2 regions of the Paenibacillus medicaginis genome follow, and region 2 is predicted to be linked to the other one. Evidence: riboswitches for the same ligand, from Rfam matches in the RefSeq annotation. Region 2 holds a riboswitch; the other holds the start of a gene.
What was found. Region 2 has a riboswitch for glycine ahead of sdaAB (L-serine ammonia-lyase, iron-sulfur-dependent subunit beta). Riboswitches for the same ligand answer to the same signal wherever they lie in the genome.
Positions count from the first base shown of each region.

Region 1: linked by a shared signal. The riboswitch ahead of gcvT (glycine cleavage system aminomethyltransferase GcvT) and the one ahead of sdaAB (L-serine ammonia-lyase, iron-sulfur-dependent subunit beta) in region 2 are both predicted to bind glycine.

Region 1 is NZ_JBHIRY010000018.1:67,572-77,016, reverse strand. Features, by position in the region: gene ACE5LO_RS17640 (PTS mannitol transporter subunit IIBC) at 1-874, opposite strand, end outside; gene gcvH (glycine cleavage system protein GcvH) at 1,428-1,823, opposite strand; glycine riboswitch at 2,174-2,293, shown strand; glycine riboswitch at 2,294-2,387, shown strand; gene gcvT (glycine cleavage system aminomethyltransferase GcvT) at 2,479-3,579, shown strand; gene gcvPA (aminomethyl-transferring glycine dehydrogenase subunit GcvPA) at 3,620-4,975, shown strand; gene gcvPB (aminomethyl-transferring glycine dehydrogenase subunit GcvPB) at 4,972-6,438, shown strand; gene ACE5LO_RS17615 (class I SAM-dependent methyltransferase) at 6,730-7,515, opposite strand; gene ptsP (phosphoenolpyruvate--protein phosphotransferase) at 8,443-9,445, opposite strand, start outside.
Region 2 is NZ_JBHIRY010000019.1:94,720-104,164, reverse strand. Features, by position in the region: gene ACE5LO_RS18270 (Ig-like domain-containing protein) at 1-172, shown strand, start outside; gene sdaAA (L-serine ammonia-lyase, iron-sulfur-dependent, subunit alpha) at 286-1,194, opposite strand; gene sdaAB (L-serine ammonia-lyase, iron-sulfur-dependent subunit beta) at 1,221-1,907, opposite strand; glycine riboswitch at 1,995-2,077, opposite strand; glycine riboswitch at 2,081-2,193, opposite strand; gene ACE5LO_RS18255 (amino acid ABC transporter permease) at 2,277-2,927, opposite strand; gene ACE5LO_RS18250 (amino acid ABC transporter permease) at 2,943-3,602, opposite strand; gene ACE5LO_RS18245 (ABC transporter substrate-binding protein) at 3,675-4,520, opposite strand; gene ACE5LO_RS18240 (amino acid ABC transporter ATP-binding protein) at 4,550-5,278, opposite strand; gene ACE5LO_RS18235 (cupin domain-containing protein) at 5,669-6,130, shown strand; gene ACE5LO_RS18230 (DUF445 domain-containing protein) at 6,331-7,608, shown strand; gene ACE5LO_RS18225 (YcnI family copper-binding membrane protein) at 8,393-9,130, opposite strand; gene ACE5LO_RS18220 (copper resistance protein CopC) at 9,216-9,445, opposite strand, start outside.

The DNA of each region.
Region 1 (9,445 bases), on a different contig from region 2:
TAAACGTACCCGCAACACCGCCGGCCATTGCAGCCAGGATCAGAATCGGTCTCATCAGAATGTACGGGAAGTAGATCTCATGAATACCGCCAAAGAAATGAATGATCGCTGCGCCTGGAGCAGAAGCTCTAGCCGTCCCGCGGCCCAGGAAGCAGTATGCAAGCAGAATACCAATACCCGGTCCAGGGTTGGACTCCAGCATGAACAAAATGGATTTGCCCATCTGTGAAGCCTGCTCGGTTGCAAGTGGTGTCAAAATCCCATGGTTAATAGCGTTGTTCAGGAACAATACTTTACCCGGCTCAATGAGCAAGTTGACGAGTGGCAGCAGTCCTGCATCCATCAAGAACTGAACGCCAGCAGATAACACGCTGCTGATCGCTTCAATAACCGGACCAATAATGGTATGCGCAAGCAGTGCAAGCGCCCCGCCGATAATACCGGCAGAGAAGTTGTTAACCAGCATCTCGAAACCGGATTTAATTTTGCCTTCAACAGCTTTGTCAAATTGTTTGATCACCCAGGCACCGAACGGGCCTGCTGCCATCGCGCCAAGGAACATCGGAATGTCCGCGCCGACAATGACACCGATGGTCATGATCGCGCCGACCACGCCGCCGCGCTGCCCGTGTACCATTGTACCGCCCGTGTAACCGATTAACAGCGGCAGCAGGTACGTGATCATTGGGCCAACCAATGCTCCGAACGTTTCATTCGGGAACCAGCCTGTTGGAATAAAGAGGGCCGTAATCAAGCCCCAGGCGATAAATGCGCCCATGTTTGGCATAACCATGCCGCTCAGGAAGCGTCCGAATTTTTGCACTCCAACGCGCAAGCCTCCGCCGCTTCCGGACTTAGCGTCCACTGAACTCATGTAAAAAACCTCCTCAATGTATTGAAACCTCAACAAGGATTCGTCAAAATTCGCTACTAAAACGAAGTGATTTGTCGCTTTTTGTGATTTTGTCAAACCCTTAGGTAAAAGGCCTCATATCCTTTTGCTTACTTCATCCTAATTGAAAACGGTATCTTCATCAATAAAATGAAAATGCAGTTTCGTCATCAACGTTGATGACAAAATTTAAATTTAAGATTTTCAGAGGGGTTTGGGACCTTATGCCAAGCTCAATTTCTCACACGACTAAAGTCTCATGTATCCATGCGTGGTTATGAATATGGCCTAACCTTAATATAAACTGATTTCCCCGGTATTAACCGTAATTCCCCTGAACATGATGTCTTTGCTCCAATTTTTTTCGGACAAACGGCAAAAAAGCATGACTGCTGTATCCCTCATGTAGGTATCAGGCTGCCATGCTTATAGAACATACTTGCAAAAACAAATATACGCTTGTATACACTTTATGCGATTTTCTCGAAAAAAGTCGTAAATAGGACAAATATCCTATTTTAGAGTGGATGTTTCATTAAGCTTCTTCCACAAGACGACTGTACCCCTCTGCACTCAGCAGCTTGCTCACCGCGTCATTAACGTCGCCATCCACCCGGATTTCAAGCATCCAGCCATCCTCGTATGGCGAGCTGTTGACCAGTTCCGGCGAGTCCTGCAGCGACTCGTTCACTTTAATCACCGTGCCGCTTAACGGTGCATACAGGTCAGATACGGTTTTTACCGACTCGATCGTGCCTACGCTTGCACCGGCTTCCAGAGATGCTCCTTCCCCCGGCAGCTCGACAAACACAATGTCGCCAAGCTGATGCTGCGCGAAATCGGATATGCCAACAAGCAAGGTTCCTTCATCTGTAATTTTTACCCACTCATGCTCTTCGCTGTACAAATAGTTTTCTTTAACTTCGCTCATGTATACCGCTCCATTTCCACTGGAATTTCACGCCATAAAACACTTCATTGTTCCCTTAAACTGTTCTTTGCAACTTCTCGTTTTCAACGTAAGATTAAGCCAAGCAAGATTTAAATGTCAATATAGCTTACAGAAAACCTCGTATTTTTTTCCGGATAGAAGCACTTTAGGAAGAGAAACTGCTTACATTTTGTAATCAGGCCTGAAAATATGACAAATTTATTGACATATTTCCGGTGATCGCGTATTAATGGTTATAGATTAAATAGCGGATGAACGTATAGGGAGAGATTACCGACATTCCGGGAAAATGATGCGCCAAGGCGGCATCTGAACAGGCCCGAGCGGGCTGCAGCATGAAGGGTGAACCAGACCCGTGTTTGCCTTGCACCCGCGGAATCAGCAGGTAACGCCGAAGGAGTAAGCCGACAAACGGTGAATCTCTCAGGCAAAAGGACCTTTACCGGACGCGACTCTGGAGAGAATCCGCGGCAGCGGGTCACCCAAGGGGAAACCTGTAATCACGCAGGGCAACTCTCAGGTATCAAGGACAGAGCTGAAGAATAGCATGGCTGAGCAGCCATGCACCGTTCTTTGGCCTGTCCTTTTTTGCTTTTTCATAAGCTCTGCCAACTCTTGTGCGAGGTGAATTGTGTTGACTGCATTGAAAAGAACACCGCTGTACCCGCTGTATGCCGGATATTCCGGCGTGCGCTGTATTGATTTTGGCGGCTGGGAGCTGCCTGTCCAGTTCAGCGGCATCCAAAAGGAGCACGAGGCCGTACGGGAACGTGCCGGACTGTTCGATGTCTCCCATATGGGAGAATTCAACGTTACAGGTACAGGAGCCGAAAGCTTCCTGCAGAGCGTAACTACCAACGATGTTTCCAAACTTGAAGACGGGCAGGCCCAGTATACGCTGATGTGTTATCCGGATGGAGGAGTCGTAGACGACCTGCTTGTTTACAAACGCGGCGTTGATTCCTATATGCTCGTCGTAAATGCCTCTAATATCGCAAAGGATTGGGAATGGCTGCAGCAGCATAAACCGGATGATGCGCAAATGGAGAATGTATCGGATCAAACTGCGCTGCTCGCCCTTCAGGGTCCTGCAGCCGCCACTATCCTTACCGTAGCCGTAGATAGCAACGTCGTTTCGCTCGGCTCCTTCCGCTTTATTGAACACGCCGGCTTATTCGGCGCTTCCGCGCTTGTATCCCGCACGGGATATACGGGAGAAGACGGCTTCGAGATCTACTGCCGTGCCGAGGATGCCCCGTTGATCTGGCAGGGGTTGATGCAGGCTGGTGAATCCCACGGGCTGGTGCCCGCCGGGCTGGGAGCGCGGGATACGCTTCGATTTGAAGCAAAGCTGCCGCTGTACGGCCAGGAGCTGTCTGCGACGATTTCCCCGCTGGAGGCGGGACTGGGCTTTTTCGTGAAGCTAGACAAAGGGTCGTTTATCGGACAGGAAGCGCTGCTTGCGCAGAAGGAGCAAGGGACTCCCCGCAAGCTCGTCGGTCTGGAAATGCTGGACCGCGGCATTCCACGTTCACATTACCCGGTATTCTTAGAATCGGAGCAGATTGGCGAAGTGACGACAGGCACACAGTCCCCTACTCTGAAGCGGAATCTAGGGCTTGCGCTGATTGACAGCCGCTTTGCCCAGCTTGGCACACAGGTTGAGGTGGAAATCCGGGGCAAACGCCTCAAAGCCGAGGTAGTCAAGGCACCGTTCTACAAACGCACAAAATAGAGATAATTGGAACAGACCGGATATTGAGAGGAGCGCAGTCATGAATCAGCACAGATACTTACCGATGACCGAGCAGGATCGCGCCGAGATGCTTCGCACAGTCGGCGCAGACAGCATTGAGGACCTGTTCAAGGATATTCCCGAAAAAATTCGTTTCCGGGATGAGCTTCCCGTTTCTTCGAGGCTGGATGAGCGGGCTCTGACCCGTCATATGTCGGCACTGGCCGGCAGAAATGCCAGCAGCGAAACCCATGCCAGCTTTCTGGGCGCAGGCATCTATGATCACCATATTCCGTCCGTGATCAATCATGTCATTTCCCGCTCGGAATTTTACACCGCATATACCCCTTATCAGCCGGAAGTTAGCCAGGGCGAGCTGCAGGCCATTTTTGAATTTCAATCCTATATATGTGAGCTTACCGGCATGGCGGTAGCCAATGCCAGTATGTATGACGGCGCAACCGCGCTGGCCGAAGCAGGCAATCTGGCGGCAGCCGCCACACGCCGCAAACGAATCGTCGTATCCCGCTCCGTTCATCCGGAGGCGCGTCAAGTGCTGAACACTTACGCACACGGCCTCAATCTGGAAATTGTGGAAGTGGGCTGCAAAAACGGCGTGACCGATCCCGAAGCGCTCGCAGCAGCAGTAACTGAGGATACCGCCGCCGTGCTCGTGCAGAACCCCAATTTCTTCGGCTCTATTGAAAATATCCGGCCAATGGCCGATTTAATTCATGCGCAGAAGGGTCTGCTGGTGGTCAGTTCCAATCCGCTCTCGCTCGGGCTGCTTGAAGCGCCGGGTAAGCTGGGAGCCGATATTGTAGTAGGCGATGCGCAGCCGCTTGGCATCTCCTCTTCGCTCGGCGGACCAACCTGCGGTTATTTCGCCGTATCCCAGGAGCATATGCGCCGCATTCCGGGAAGAATCGTCGGCCAAACGAAGGACCACAACGGCAAACGCGGCTTTGTCCTTACCCTTCAGGCCCGTGAGCAGCATATCCGCCGCGAAAAAGCGACGTCAAATATTTGCTCCAACCAGGCGCTGCTTGCACTCTCCGCGTCCGTCTATATGTCCGTCATGGGCAGAAACGGAATGATTGAGGTGGCTGAGCTGAATCTGCATAAGAGCCGGTACGCTCTTGAACGTCTCACATCCCTGCCTGGAGTAAAGACGGCGTTTACTTCCCCAACTTTTAATGAGTTCGTGCTCGTCCTGCCGGGGGATACAGATATGCAGACCTTGCAATCCCGTTTGCTGGATGCCGGTTTTATCGGCGGTTATGATCTGGGCAGAGACTACGAAGAATACAAGAACCACATGCTGATCGCCGTAACGGAACAAAGAACCAAAGAAGAGATTGACCAATTCGCATCGGTGCTGGAGGAACTACTATGACTCAATCCGAACATGATATGCCGCTGATTTTTGAATTGAGCCATCCGGGCCGTATCGCATATTCGCTGCCCGCATGTGATGTGCCCCGCCGTCCCACTGACGAGCTCATTCCTTCCGGGCTGCTGCGCAGCGAACCTGCGGCGCTGCCGGAAGTCTATGAGGTGGACGTCATCCGTCATTATACCGAGTTGTCCCGCCGCAACTTCGGGGTGGATAACGGTTTTTATCCGCTTGGCTCCTGTACGATGAAATACAATCCGAAAGTCAACGAAGACGTTGCGCGTTATTCCGGACTGGCGAAAATCCATCCTTATCAGCCGGAAGAAAGCATTCAGGGTGCACTTGAGCTGTTGCACACACTGCAAAACGATTTGGCCGGACTTACTGGCATGGATGCCGTCACGCTGCAGCCTGCTGCCGGAGCCCACGGAGAGTGGACCGGCCTGATGATGATCCGCGCTTATCATGAAAGCCGCGGCGAGCGCCGCAGCAAAGTGATTGTGCCTGATTCCTCGCACGGAACGAATCCGGCGAGCGCTACAGTTGCCGGATTTGAGACGGTCACGATTCCATCAACCGCCAGGGGACTTGTTGACCTGGACGCTCTGCGCGCCGCCGTTGGCAGCGACACCGCTGCTCTTATGCTGACGAATCCGAATACCCTTGGACTGTTCGAAGAGCAAATCACGGAGATTGCGGAGATTGTGCATGAAGCTGGTGGACTGCTCTATTACGATGGGGCCAACTCCAACGCCATTATGGGCATTACCCGTCCGGGGGACATGGGCTTTGATGTCGTGCATTTGAATCTGCACAAAACGATGAGCACCCCACACGGCGGTGGCGGCCCGGGAGCCGGTCCGGTCGGTGTCAAAAAGCTGCTCATTCCGTTTCTGCCAAAACCGCTTGTCGTCAAAAACGAGGATGAGACGTACAGCTGGGATACAGAGCAGGCCGATTCCATCGGCCGTGTCAAAGCATACTACGGCAACTTTGGCATTCTCGTCCGTGCCTATGCGTATATCCGCACCTACGGACCGGAGGGCCTGCGTGCCGTATCGGAAAACGCTGTACTGAATGCCAATTATATGATGCACCGGCTGGCGCCTTACTACGAGATTCCGTATCCGGGTGTCTGCAAGCATGAATTTGTCATGTCCGGCCGTGGCCTGAAAAAATTTGGCGTCCGCACCCTCGATGTCGCCAAACGACTGCTCGATTTCGGTTATCATCCGCCGACTATATACTTCCCGCTGAATGTGGAAGAATGCATTATGATTGAGCCGACCGAAACGGAAAGCAAAGAAACGCTGGACGGCTTTATTGATACGATGATCCGCATTGCCAAGGAGGCAGAGGAAAATCCCGAGCTGGTGCTGAACGCCCCATACACCACAACGGTCACACGTCTCGATGAAACCACCGCCGCACGCAAGCCTGTTTTGAACTGCGCCTGCAGTTAATGCTATAGCTTCATTAAGTGGGGGTCCCAAGGTCTGCGGACTTGGACCCCCACTTTTTTCATGATCTGAGACGTTTAAAGCCATTCTGAGCATTCTGGAACGTTCCGCGAACTAAGCATTTTCTAAATTCCTGATAAACGAAGTACATTTTTCGTTATATCTGCAAACGATGATCTTTTGAGGGAATGGCAACCCTTTCTTACTTTCCTCTATTAGACATGCGCACTGGATGGATACTTTCCTTTCGGATTTCGGACATGAATTGCGTATAGCCGTCTTTCTCTTTTTTCTCTACTTTACCGCTCTCCAAATAGTCCATCTGTCCTTTTCAATAATCGGCGAGTTAACCTGCCACAGCAAATGTAGTTCAATATAGCTTACGAGATTAGCAAGCTCCTCGTCGGTCAGCTCATGCAGCAAAGAGCGACCCGTTCGTTGAAGCAAGTCGTTTGACAGTTGTTCAGGTTCATAGTAAATTTTCCGAGTCTCCCAAAGCATATGTTCTTCCACTTTTGTAAAGCCCGCATCCCGCAAATTATTCATCACCACATCACTTGGATAACGGCGTTTAACCTCCTTAAATGATAACTTCGGATAACGCTCAAAAAAGTAACCGCGGATGTGGGTATTGCTCCCCGGCAGCAAACAGTCTTCTGGTGTGCGGTTCTGGATGATCAACACTCCACCTTTGCGCAGTAAACGCTTGCATTCTAATAAGCACTGCTTCACACCCGCTTCATCCAGATGATGAATCAAAGCTCTTTGCAGAATCAAATCATATTCTTCATCCGGTAAGCCGGTATCAAACACGTTGCCTTCAACAAACTCGACATTTTCAATGCCCTGGCAATTGACTCGAGCACCTGCGATAACCTCTTTCGAGAAGTCTAGACCGGTAACATGACTAGCACCTAATTGCACCAAGCCTTTACTATAAATACCACCCCCACAGGCTAGATCCAAGGCTCTCTTACCGCTAACTTCCACAAGATCTTTAATTTTCTTAAGCCAACTGGCATCCACTTCTCGACTAGCATAAGTGAAACGGTTCCTTTCAGAATGAAAATCAATGGGCATATTATCATCCCCTTAAACTTTGTAGTTTCTATACACTTAAACTAGGCCGACAAGTGAGATGAATCAGGGATCGGTATTTTTCGAGCATGCTTGGTTGTAAGTAAGGTCAGGAACACGATACCAGCAGACTCCCAGAAAATATAACGAATATCAATCACGTCTGGCAAGAAAAATATAGGGAGTTAACCTCTACAGACTTGTATTTGAAAAAAATCTTCCATTTGCGCCCTTGTATATGTAAAAAAATAGGTTATGAGTCCTCCATTTAAAAACTTACTTTTAAGTCCAACATATTGTTCTTATCCCCACTCGGCGTTGTACGAACTCGGACCGGAAAGCCCTTATTTCTGCTAAATCCCGCTGATTTCACCTTCCAACGGACAGAGATGCACTTATTCGCACATTTTCCAGTCCATTCCCCTTAAATCTTGCCGGATAAGATCTGTGGTGTCCGAAAACATAGACAAAATCATCTAAACTCAAGAAATAGTGGCTCTACGGTCCGCAAAGGGGGCCTTTTTCTTTTTCGGTCTTTTAAGTTCTCAGTCTTCGGTTTTTCGGTCTGTGTTTTACGTTCTGTATTTTTCGTTCTTCATGTTTTATTTTTTCCTCTGTGAATTAGCCCACAAGAAATACCTTGAACGGGTGAAGCGTTCAAGGGGTACTACCCTGCCAAGTGCTCGGAATTCTTCTGGAGAAGCGAAGCGTTCGCCTTTATCCCCGGATTTCTTCAACTGTCCAATCTAATCAGGAAATCCGGGGATAACAGCGATCGGAAGAAGAATCCGGGTACGCCCCAGCGATCGGAAGAAGAATCCAGGCACGTCCAACGAAAAAAACCGGTACCCCTTAAGGTACCGGCCGCTGAAGGACTCAGCATGAGTATGTTTTGGAAAAAGATAAACCTTGAAAAAAACGGATAAAATTTTACCCTTCAATGCTTTGAACCAATGCAACAACCTCTTCGGCTGTCTGCATGTTCAATGCCTGAGCGGCCAGCTTCTCCATGTCCGTGCGGGACAGCTTGGAAATCTGGCTGCGGGCAGGCAGGATAGAGGTCGCACTCATACTGAATTCATCCAGTCCAAGTCCGAGCAGCAGAGGAATAGCTGTGGCGTCCCCTGCCATCTCACCGCACATGCCAGCCCAACGGCCATTCGCATGAGCTGCGTCAATAACCATTTTGACTAGACGTAGAATCGCCGGGTTGTACGGTTGATACAGGTAGGACACCCGCTCATTCATGCGGTCTGCCGCCATCGTATATTGAATCAGGTCGTTGGTGCCAATGCTGAAGAAATCGACTTCCTTCGCGAATTGGTCTGCCAGCACCGCCGTTGATGGAATTTCCACCATGATGCCCAACTGAATTTCCTCAGACACCTGAACGCCTTCGGAAGCAAGCTTCGCTTTCTCTTCCAGCAGAACTGCTTTAGCTTCACGGAATTCACCCAGTGTAGCGATCATAGGGAACATGATGCGCAGATTGCCGTGCACACTGGCTCTCAGCAGAGCACGCAGTTGTGTCCGGAAAATATCCTGGCGGTCCAGGCAAAGACGAATCGCCCGGAAGCCCAGGAACGGGTTCATTTCCTTTGGCAGATCCAGATAAGGAAGCTCCTTGTCGCCGCCGATATCAAGTGTACGGACTACGACAGGTTTGCCTTCCATTTTCTCCAGAACCGTTTTGTAAGCATTGTACTGTACGTCTTCCGAAGGAAGCTTGTCGCGTCCCATGTAAAGGAACTCCGTACGGTACAGACCTACGCCTTCCCCACCGTTCTCAAGCACACCTGCAACGTCGTTGGGAGTACCGATATTGGCAGCCAGCTCAACGTGAACGCCGTCTGTCGAAACGGTCGCTTCGTCGCGCAGCTTGCGCCATTCTTCGCGCTGCTTGTCGTAAGCCTGCTGCTTCTGACGATATTCG
Region 2 (9,445 bases):
GGACGGCACAGAGGGGGATGTAACGAAAAAAGGAGTATGGACCTCCTCCAGAATTCTGGTGGCTACAGCTAAAGACGGAGGGATTAAAGGCATCAGCAAAGGGAAAACCACCGTCACGCTGAAGTTTGCCGGCAAGACAGCCAAGGTTGTTGTCAATGTAACAGAAAAATAATGGGTTTATGAGCAGAAAGGCCGCTCCCGGTGAAACGGGAACGGCCTTTTTCCGTTATACTGCACGATGGCGGGTGAGGTACGTTGCTGAACGTTGCTGAATCAAGAACGGAACTAACTTTTATCCCCTGCCCCTGCCTCTGCCTTGCGGCTGCCGGCTAGTGATTCTGTCATCCGTCGGCCCGTCGGGGTCTGGGCAAGGCCGCCCTTGGCGGTCTCCCGGTGCTTGACAGGCATGGCGCTGCCGACTTCAAGCATGACATCAATGACTTCATCCGATGGAATGGCGCTGCGTACGCCTGCCAGTGCCATATCAGCCGCAGCCAGAGCCGTCACCGCCCCGAGTCCGTTGCGGACGATACAGGGGATTTCGACGAGGCCGGCTACAGGATCGCAGATGAGACCCAGCGTATTTTTCAAGGCAAGGCCGACCGCATGAACCGCCTGCTCCGGGGTGCCGCCGCGCAGCTCGACCATGGCGCCTGCGGCCATGCCAATGGCGGAGCCGATCTCGGCCTGACAGCCTCCTTCGGCGCCGGAGATAAATGAATTGTTGGCGATCACGTAACCGATGGCTCCCGCCGCGAAGAGACCGCGCACCATGTGCTCATCCGACCATCCGAATCGCTCCTGGGCGCTGATGAATACCCCGGGAATGACACCGCAGGAGCCGGCTGTTGGTGTAGCGACAATACGACCCATCGAGGCATTTACCTCAGAGACGGAAAGGGCATAGGCCATGGCGAGGGCTGAGGCATCTCCTGAGCAGGTTTCACCTGACCGCAGATAATCCGCCACCCGTTTGCCGTCTCCGCCCGTTAAGCCGCTGCGTGATACGGTATTCTCTGTCTGGCCGCGGCGCACGGCTTCCTTCATCACCTCGTAATAGTCGGTCATCTGGCTGATCACGTCCTGGGCAGGGGTGTCCGTCTCCCGGGATTGTTCTTCGATCATTAAAGTGCTGATGGTCTTGGACTCTTGCCGGCAGATTTTGCTGATTTCGTGAAGATGACTGAAACGCATCGCTTATTTTGCTCCTTTATTGGCATTTATGGCAGACGCCTGTTTTTGTTGCGGATATCGATCTTTCTTACTTCGTACATATGGGCTAATGACTGCAGCTGCGTGATGACCTGTTCAGGGACAGCGCTGTCCGTCTCAATTGCGGTTAAAGCCTCGCCGTCCCGCCCTTTGCGGTCCACATGCATATAAGCGATATTGACGCTGGCGGCCCCGAGCCCGGAGGTTACAGCCCCGAGCATGCCAGGCTTGTCGGAATGAAGCAGGATCAAGGCCGGAAGCTCGCCCGTCAAATTGACACGGAACTCATTGAGCTGCTGTACATTTATATTTCCCCCGCCAATGGATGAACCGAGCAGCGTGCGCTGTTCGCCGCCGCGCTGCAGTTCAAAGCGGACGGTATTGGGATGAGGAGCGGGGAGGCTGCTGGCAACAAACTCAAATGTCATCCCGGCCTGCTCCGCCCACTGCTCGGCATCGGGAATGCGGGCATCATCGGTATCGTAATCAAGCAAACCGCTCAGCAGGGCCAGATCCGTGCCATGCCCTTTGTAAGTATCTGCAAAAGAGCCGTACAGCGTCATTTTGGCCTGCTCAGGCACTCCACCGAGCCAGTGCCGGGCCATGCGGCCAAGACGAACGGCACCGGCGGTATGCGAGCTTGACGGGCCCGTCATGGCCGGGCCAATGATGGAGAACACATCCTTGAAGCGCATATCCATTCCTCCTGATCTGGTGCAGTATTCATTTACTTACGTAATATGTAAGCACAAAAAAGGACAGAACAAGGAATAGTCCCTTGTCTCTGTCCTTTGTACCTGAGAGTTTCCGACAGGCACTGGCCCGTCTTACCCCTTGGGTGGCTTCAAAAATGCTCTCTCCAGAGCTGCGTCGGCTGGCGGTACATGTACCTGAGAGATTAACTGCCGGCCGGGTGCCGTGCAGCTTGCTCCTTCGGTGCCCTGTATCCTCCGTGGATCAGGTCTCTCCCGTCAGCTTCATCCGCGGCGGTATTCAGTTCAATGATTCAAATTAAGAGTAAAGGATGGCCGCCAGCGTGTCAATGCTCACTGGCCCATAGTTGCTCAGTGGGTCCGCACTTCCAGCTTCCTGGCAATCAGCGACATGCTATAGTTTACAGCAAAGTACAGGAACGCCGCAAACAGCAGGGCCGGAATAACGTACGACTGATTCTGGGCACCGGCAATTTGTGCGCTGTGCGTCAGTTCAGGCAGCGAGATGATGACCGCCAGTGAAGTATCCTTCATCAATGAAATGTACTGGCTGACCAGGGGCGGTATCATGCGCCGCAGGCCCTGCGGAAGAATGATATGCCACAAGGTCTGCGTGTAATTCAAACCGGACGACCTTGCAGCTTCAATCTGCCCCTTATCGACCGATTTCAGGCCACTGCGCACCACCTCGGCAATCATGGCGCCTTCGAAAATGGACAAGCCGATGATGGCGGACCATTTCAATTCGACATCAAATCCGAGCGGCTTGAGGACGAGGAACAGGAAATAAATGATGAGCAGCAGCGGCAGGTTGCGGATCAGGTCAATAAGGGTGGCAGCAGCCTGCGAGATCACGGGGATTCGAGTATAACGCAGAACCCCGAAGATAATACCCGCGATTGTGCTGATGGCAATGGACCAGATGCCGACTTCCAACGTAAGGAGGAAGCCCTGCAGTATAAATTTGACGTTAGGCCCGGAAAATAATCCAGCAAAATCCATAAGTGGCTTCCCTCCTTAAGTTGTTCTGGCCAGCCGTTTTTCCATGTACAGCATGACAAAGCTGAGCGGAAGGGTGACGACCAGATATAATACAGCGGTGAACGCATAAACGCTGACAGGCAAAAATGTCTCCGAATTGATCCGGTCGGACATCAGCATCAAATCTGCGGCGGCCACGACAGCGAGAATGGATGAGTTCTTGAACAGGTTAATGAACTGATTGCCCATGGCCGGCAGCGCGATCTTGATGGCCTGCGGTAGAATGATATGGATCATCGTCTGATTGTACGTCAAGCCGGACGAGCGGCCGGCTTCCATCTGGCCTTTGGGCACTGTCTGAATGCCCGCCCGTATGGCTTCCGCTATATAAGCGGCGGTATAAATGGACAATCCAATAGTGCCAGAAGCAAAACCGTCAAGGTTGATGCCAAGAGGACCGAGACCCAGATAGAAAATATAGACTGTGATCAACAGCGGGATATTCCGGAAGATTTCCACATAAACGGTACCAAGCCAATTCAGTGGTTTGAAGGGTGCTATCCGGAAAATGGCAATCAAGGCGCCAAGCAGAAAGCTTGCCACAAGAGCAATCAGGCTGACCTTGATGGTGTTCAGGAAGCCTTCCATGTACAAGTCCCAATAATTGAACAGGACATTAACGTCAAAAGTTAGCATGTCGGATCACACCTCCGTTAACCGATGGCAAGCAAGAAGGAGCACGCTGCTGCGGCTCCTTCCGCCATTCTTTTATTCAGGTTTAACGCCAAGCCACTGCTCATACAGTTTGTCATAATCACCGCTTGACTTCAGGTCAGCCAGCGTATCGTTGACCGCCTGCAGCAGATCGCTGGAGCCTTTCTTCACTGCGATGCCGTAGGGTTCGTCCGTGAAGTTGCCGCCTACCAGCTCGAAGTTCGGGTCCTGCTGCTGCATTCCGAGCAGAATGGCGTTGTCTGTTGTCAGGGTGTCGCCTTTATTGGCTTTGAGCGCGTTGAAGGCATCCTGATAGTTTTCAAATTCAAGCACTTCGGCTTCCGGAGCCTTTTCCCTGATATTTTTTACGGAGGTGGAGCCTTTAACGGCGAGCACGGTTGTGCCTTTAGTCAAAGAATCTACGCCGGTAATCGGGCTTCCCTTCGGAACGAGCAGGGATTGGCCTGCTTCAAAATATACGTCGCTGAAGTCAACCTGCTGCTTGCGTTCTTCCGTAATCGTCATCGTTGCGACGATCATGTCGATTTCGCCGTTTTGCAGGAGGGGAATGCGGGTCTTGGAGGTTACTTCTTTCAGTTCAATCTTGGATTCGTCACCCAAAATGTGCTTTGCGATCGCTTTTGCGATATCCACGTCGAAGCCTTCGATTTCACCGGTGCCGGTGTTTTTCAGACCGAAAAGCTTGGTGTCGCTCTTTACACCGACAACGAGCTTGCCGCGTTCCTTGATGGCATCCAGCGCGCTTTGCGCTTTGCCGCCGGATTCACCGGAAGAGCCGGTGTTGGTGCCGGATGAAGCATTGTTGCCGCATGCGGCAAGAACGAGAGCGAAAGAGAGGACGAGCAGCAAAAGCGCATTCCATTTCAAACCTTTTTTCATAAGATTGAACCCCTTTCAAAGCTTTATATTTAGTGGTTGATCAAACGGCTAAGGAACGTGCGTGCACGTTCTTCACGCGGCTCGGCAAAAAACTCGGCCGGCGTACTGTCTTCCAGAATCTGACCCTGATCCATAAAAATGACCCTGTCGGCAACCTCGCGGGCAAAGCCCATCTCATGGGTGACAATCACCATCGTCATGCCATCATGGGCAAGAGAACGCATCACATCAAGCACTTCACCAATCGTCTCGGGGTCGAGTGCCGACGTCGGCTCATCAAACAGCATGACCTGGGGTTTCATGGCTAGCCCCCGTGCGATGGCGACACGCTGCTGCTGTCCTCCGGACAGCTGTGAAGGATAGCTCTGTGCCTTGTCTTCAATGCCAACCCGCTTCAGATAAGTCATGGCTGTCGCGGCGGCTTCCGATTTAGTCACACCGAGAACCTTCGTCGGAGCAAGCACGATGTTGTCAATGACCCGCTTATGAGGATAAAGGTTGAAGTGCTGGAAAACCATGCCGATGTTGCGGCGGAACTTGTTGATGTCCACTTTCTTGTCATGAAGCTGCACACCGTTGACGATCAGCTCGCCGCTGGAAATCGTCTCCAGACGGTTCATGCAGCGAAGCAGTGTACTCTTACCGGAACCGGAAGGGCCAATAATCACAACGACCTGGCCTTCTTCAATCGTCAGGTTGATGTCTTTCAGAACTTGAAAGCTGCCGTAATATTTGTTGACGTTCCGAAACTGAATCAGAACGAGCCCCCCTTTGTCTGTGCTTAAGCTCTAAGTTCAGTAGCCAGTAGCTAGTGTCTATGCCTCCATTTTAACATCGTAGCTGTAAAATAAACACATTTTTGTTATGTTAGCTAATAGAACACGATAAAGATAGATAATTCATGATACAATGATATTATGGGAATTTCAAGATTTTTTGTGAAGAAAGATAACACAAGATTAAGATATGGAAGCATAAGCATATAAATATGGAAGCATAAGCCATATAGATATGGAGGCATAAGCATATCGTAAAGGGAATATAGTATTTCACGACTGCTGCGTGACAAATGTATGTAAGTGTCTTACAGTAGAGGGAGCGTCTTTGTTTGAATAAGGCAATATTTTTAATAAAGGAAGGTAATGATGATGAGCAAACCTGTTTCCCCGCTGGTGGCGGCATTACATATGGAACCGCATCCCGAAGGCGGATGGTACAAGGAGATGTGGAAGGCCAATTTTCAAATTCCGAAACCGGTGCTGCCGGACGTGTATTCCGGCCCCCGCTTTGCTGCGTCCTCAACGTATTTTCTGCTTCATCCCGGTGAATTCTCCGAGTGGCATGTGGTGCACTCTGATGAGCTCTGGCTGTACCACAGCGGGAGTCCGATCGAGCTGAAGCTGGGGGGCAGCGGCGTAGAGCCTGGCGAAGAAACTGTCATTATTGTAGGCGCTGATGTGGAGAAGGGAGAGTCTCCGCAGGCGCTTGTTCCAGGTGGTGTGTGGCAGACAGCCCGTCCGCTCGGCGATGAGCCGGTGCTTGTTACTTGTGTGGTTGCGCCGGGCTTCCACTTTGATGATTTCAAGCTGTATTCCCGTCCGCAGGAATGAGCATGTGATCCGTAGTTGGAAAAAGGGGCTGACGCACGGTCTGGTGACCGGCGGCAGGTCCTTTTTTGTCATTGGCAGATTTTTATTGCTGTAGAATGGTGACGGTTTATGAAGGCTACTGTTTGGGATTTTTGCCGTACGGTGATAATATGGTGCCAAAGGGTAATTCAGTCAGAGGGGCATTGTTTGGAGGATAAATCATGGCAAAACCGAAACAGAGAAGACAGACCAAGAAAGCGGCCACCTGGTCGTTAGTCATAATGGGGGCAGGATTTGCAGCATCCCTTCCGTTTCAGCAGTACGGCGCTGTCCGTCTGTTGGCAGGCGCATTTGAGGCCGGAATGGTTGGCGGTCTGGCGGACTGGTTCGCCGTTACGGCACTGTTCCGCCATCCGCTGGGCATTCCAATCCCGCATACGGCACTTCTCCCCAAAAACCGGGGCAAGCTGACAGATGCGCTGGTGGGCACGGTGGAAAATAATTTGTTGAACAAAGAAAGCATCGCAGCCAAAATCAGGGATATCCGGCTCGCGGAAATGCTGCTTGGCGGGGCGGAGCAGGCGCTTGCATCCCCTAAGGCGGCCGAGGCCATCGATACACTGGCGAAACGGCTGGTGAGCCGGCTACCGCTGGACAGTATCGCCCCAGTCATTACGGAGGAGATCCGCAGGCAGATGACTTCCCTGGATGCAGGGCAACTGCTTGAATCGCTGGCAAACAAGACATTGGAACACGGCTATGACCACAAGGCACTGGATTATGCGCTTGAGCAGGCGGAATCCTGGCTGAGGAAGCCAGAGTCCATCATGACGCTGGGAACGATGGGCATGCAGGCCATTTCAGGCTTGCAGTTGCACGGACTAATGCAGTTCGCGGTCAATGCGTTTCTTGGTTACCTCAATGAGGAGCGTATGGGGGAAATGATCCGGCAGTTTTTGCTGGCAAGAATAGATGAGCTGCAGATGGAGCATCATCCGCGTCGCTCTGCTTTGCTGACAGGCTTGCAGGGACAGATTGAGAAGCTGGCGTCGGACAGCGCGGTTCATACCAGACTGAATGATTGGAAAAATGAACAGGCCGCCTCCTGGAAGGGCGAAGAAATGGTGCTGGGCAAGCTGGAGGAGCTGCGCAGCCGCCTGCTGGTCTATATGGAGGATGGGGCTTATGTGCAGGCTCATATTTTTCCGCTGTGTGCACGGCTGCTTGAGGATTTGCGCAAGCACGAGGAACTGCTTGACAGGCTAAATGAGCAGATTATCTCGGCTATTACCAGTCTGGTGGAGAAGAATCACGGCCGGATCGGCGATCTGGTCAGAGAAAATGTGGAGAAGATGGATAACGCCACACTGATCACGCTTATGGAGGACAAGCTGGGGCAGGATCTGCAGTGGATTCGTATCAACGGGGCGCTGACCGGGTTCTTGATCGGCATCGTGCTTACGGGAATTCGTATGCTGGTAGAATCACCTATTTGGTGATTTGGGATAGATCAAAGTCAAAGGACCTCAAATCTCACTATTAAGTGGGAAAGAGGTCCTTTTTTTGCAGCCAGATTTAATACTAAGTGGGCTTAATTACTCAACTTTCACAGAGCCCGAATCCACTTCAGCCTTTGTAGCTACTAGGTTCTGAGGAATTCGAAACCCCTTCTAGTGCTTGACAGTCAAGCTGCCAGCCGATCGTGGCAAGACATGTGATACTCGCTGTTCAGGGGCTTTGCACGATTATCCCGTTGGATCAGGCACAGAAAAACAGAAAACCAGGAACCGAAAAAATACATTTTAGGCACGTTAAAGTAAATAACGGATCAAATGAGGCACGAGCATGCCTGTACCCCCGAATCTATAATACACGAGCATAAGTTCTTTTTTTATTATGCCAAACGTGTGTTCCAGTTTCAAACCGGATATCCCATTTGAGCCGTCTCTTTTATTCTTATCACTCTTTTGTCTCGTTTCTCTTTATTCCTTCCCCTAGGCCCTCCGAACCTCCACCCTCCGCATTCTGAGCAAAAGGGATAATCGTGCAAGGCTGTATGGAGAGGCACCAAGCACCGGGCACCAGGCACCACACACCACACACCACACACCAGGTAACGGACACCAGACACCACACCTTTTATAGACACCACATCTATAGATACCTATCTCACTCTGACTACTAGACTCTGAGGGGATCATCCTCTTCTTGCAAGAAAGCTGGAAAAAAGCTGTCTGCTTTGATTCAGCGTCCACCCCAGTAGTAGATCTCCGTTTTCCCCCGTTATCTCCGGCTTTTTAACGCACGCAGGAGGGCCGCGGCGGATAACAAGAGGGCGGCGATGCTGATCACAAGTGTGGCGGTTTGCACACCGGAAGAGGCTGATGCAGCCGGGGCGGCTTGTGAGGCAGCAGAGCTGTTGTCAGTGGCGGTCTGTTCTCCTTCATTGGTATCTGCTGCACCAGGTGCGCCGTTGTGTCCTGTTTTGGCATCGCTGTGCCCGCTTTGCTCCGGCGCTGCTGCGGGGTCAGCAGTCACGGTCGTCACGGAATGAGGGAGGTCGGACCCTTCATCACCGGTCCATTCGACAATGCTTCCATCCGCATAATACTGGAAGGCATCCCAGGCGACTTTCGCTTCTGCGGATGGATTCACGGCCACAAAGCTGAACCGCTGGTACTGGCCGGCCAGAATTCCTTCCCCTTCAGCGGTCCAGGTTACGGTTTTGACGGTGCCGGAGTCACCAGCGGTTGTGCTGACCTTCCAGCCAGGAATGGGCTCATACTGCTTGAACTCCACGCCCTCCGGAATTTTAAGGGCTACCTTCGTGGTGGCCACATCTTTTTCGACAGGCACCTTGATCGTATAGGTCTCCCAAGCTTCCGGCTGCGAGACGGCAGGGGAGACGGTGACATGCGCGCTGGCAATACCGGCGAACAACAGCGCCCCCGTCACAGCAGCGGAAAAGGCGGAGGATAATTTCATCAATTTCTTTTTGAAGGAACGATTGTTTGTATTCATCAGTTTTTTTTACTCCTTTTAAAATAATTTCGGGCTGCGGCTGCCTTGAAGCCCTGAATGGTACAGTCGGCTTTCCATAAGCATGTTACGGGCCGGCAACAGGCAGCTCGAAGTCGGCATCGATGGAATCGAGGGACCCGGTCAGGGCATGCACCTTAACGGTCCAGGTGCCTGGGGCAGCAAGCAAGCCCTTAGCGTCGAACGGTTGGGCAGACTTGCCGGGAATCACAATTTCCTGGCTTTGGTTTTGGCTGCCATCAGCTTCAGGTGTCAGTGTCAGCGTTATCTGCTGAATGTCCGCAACAGGCTGCTCGC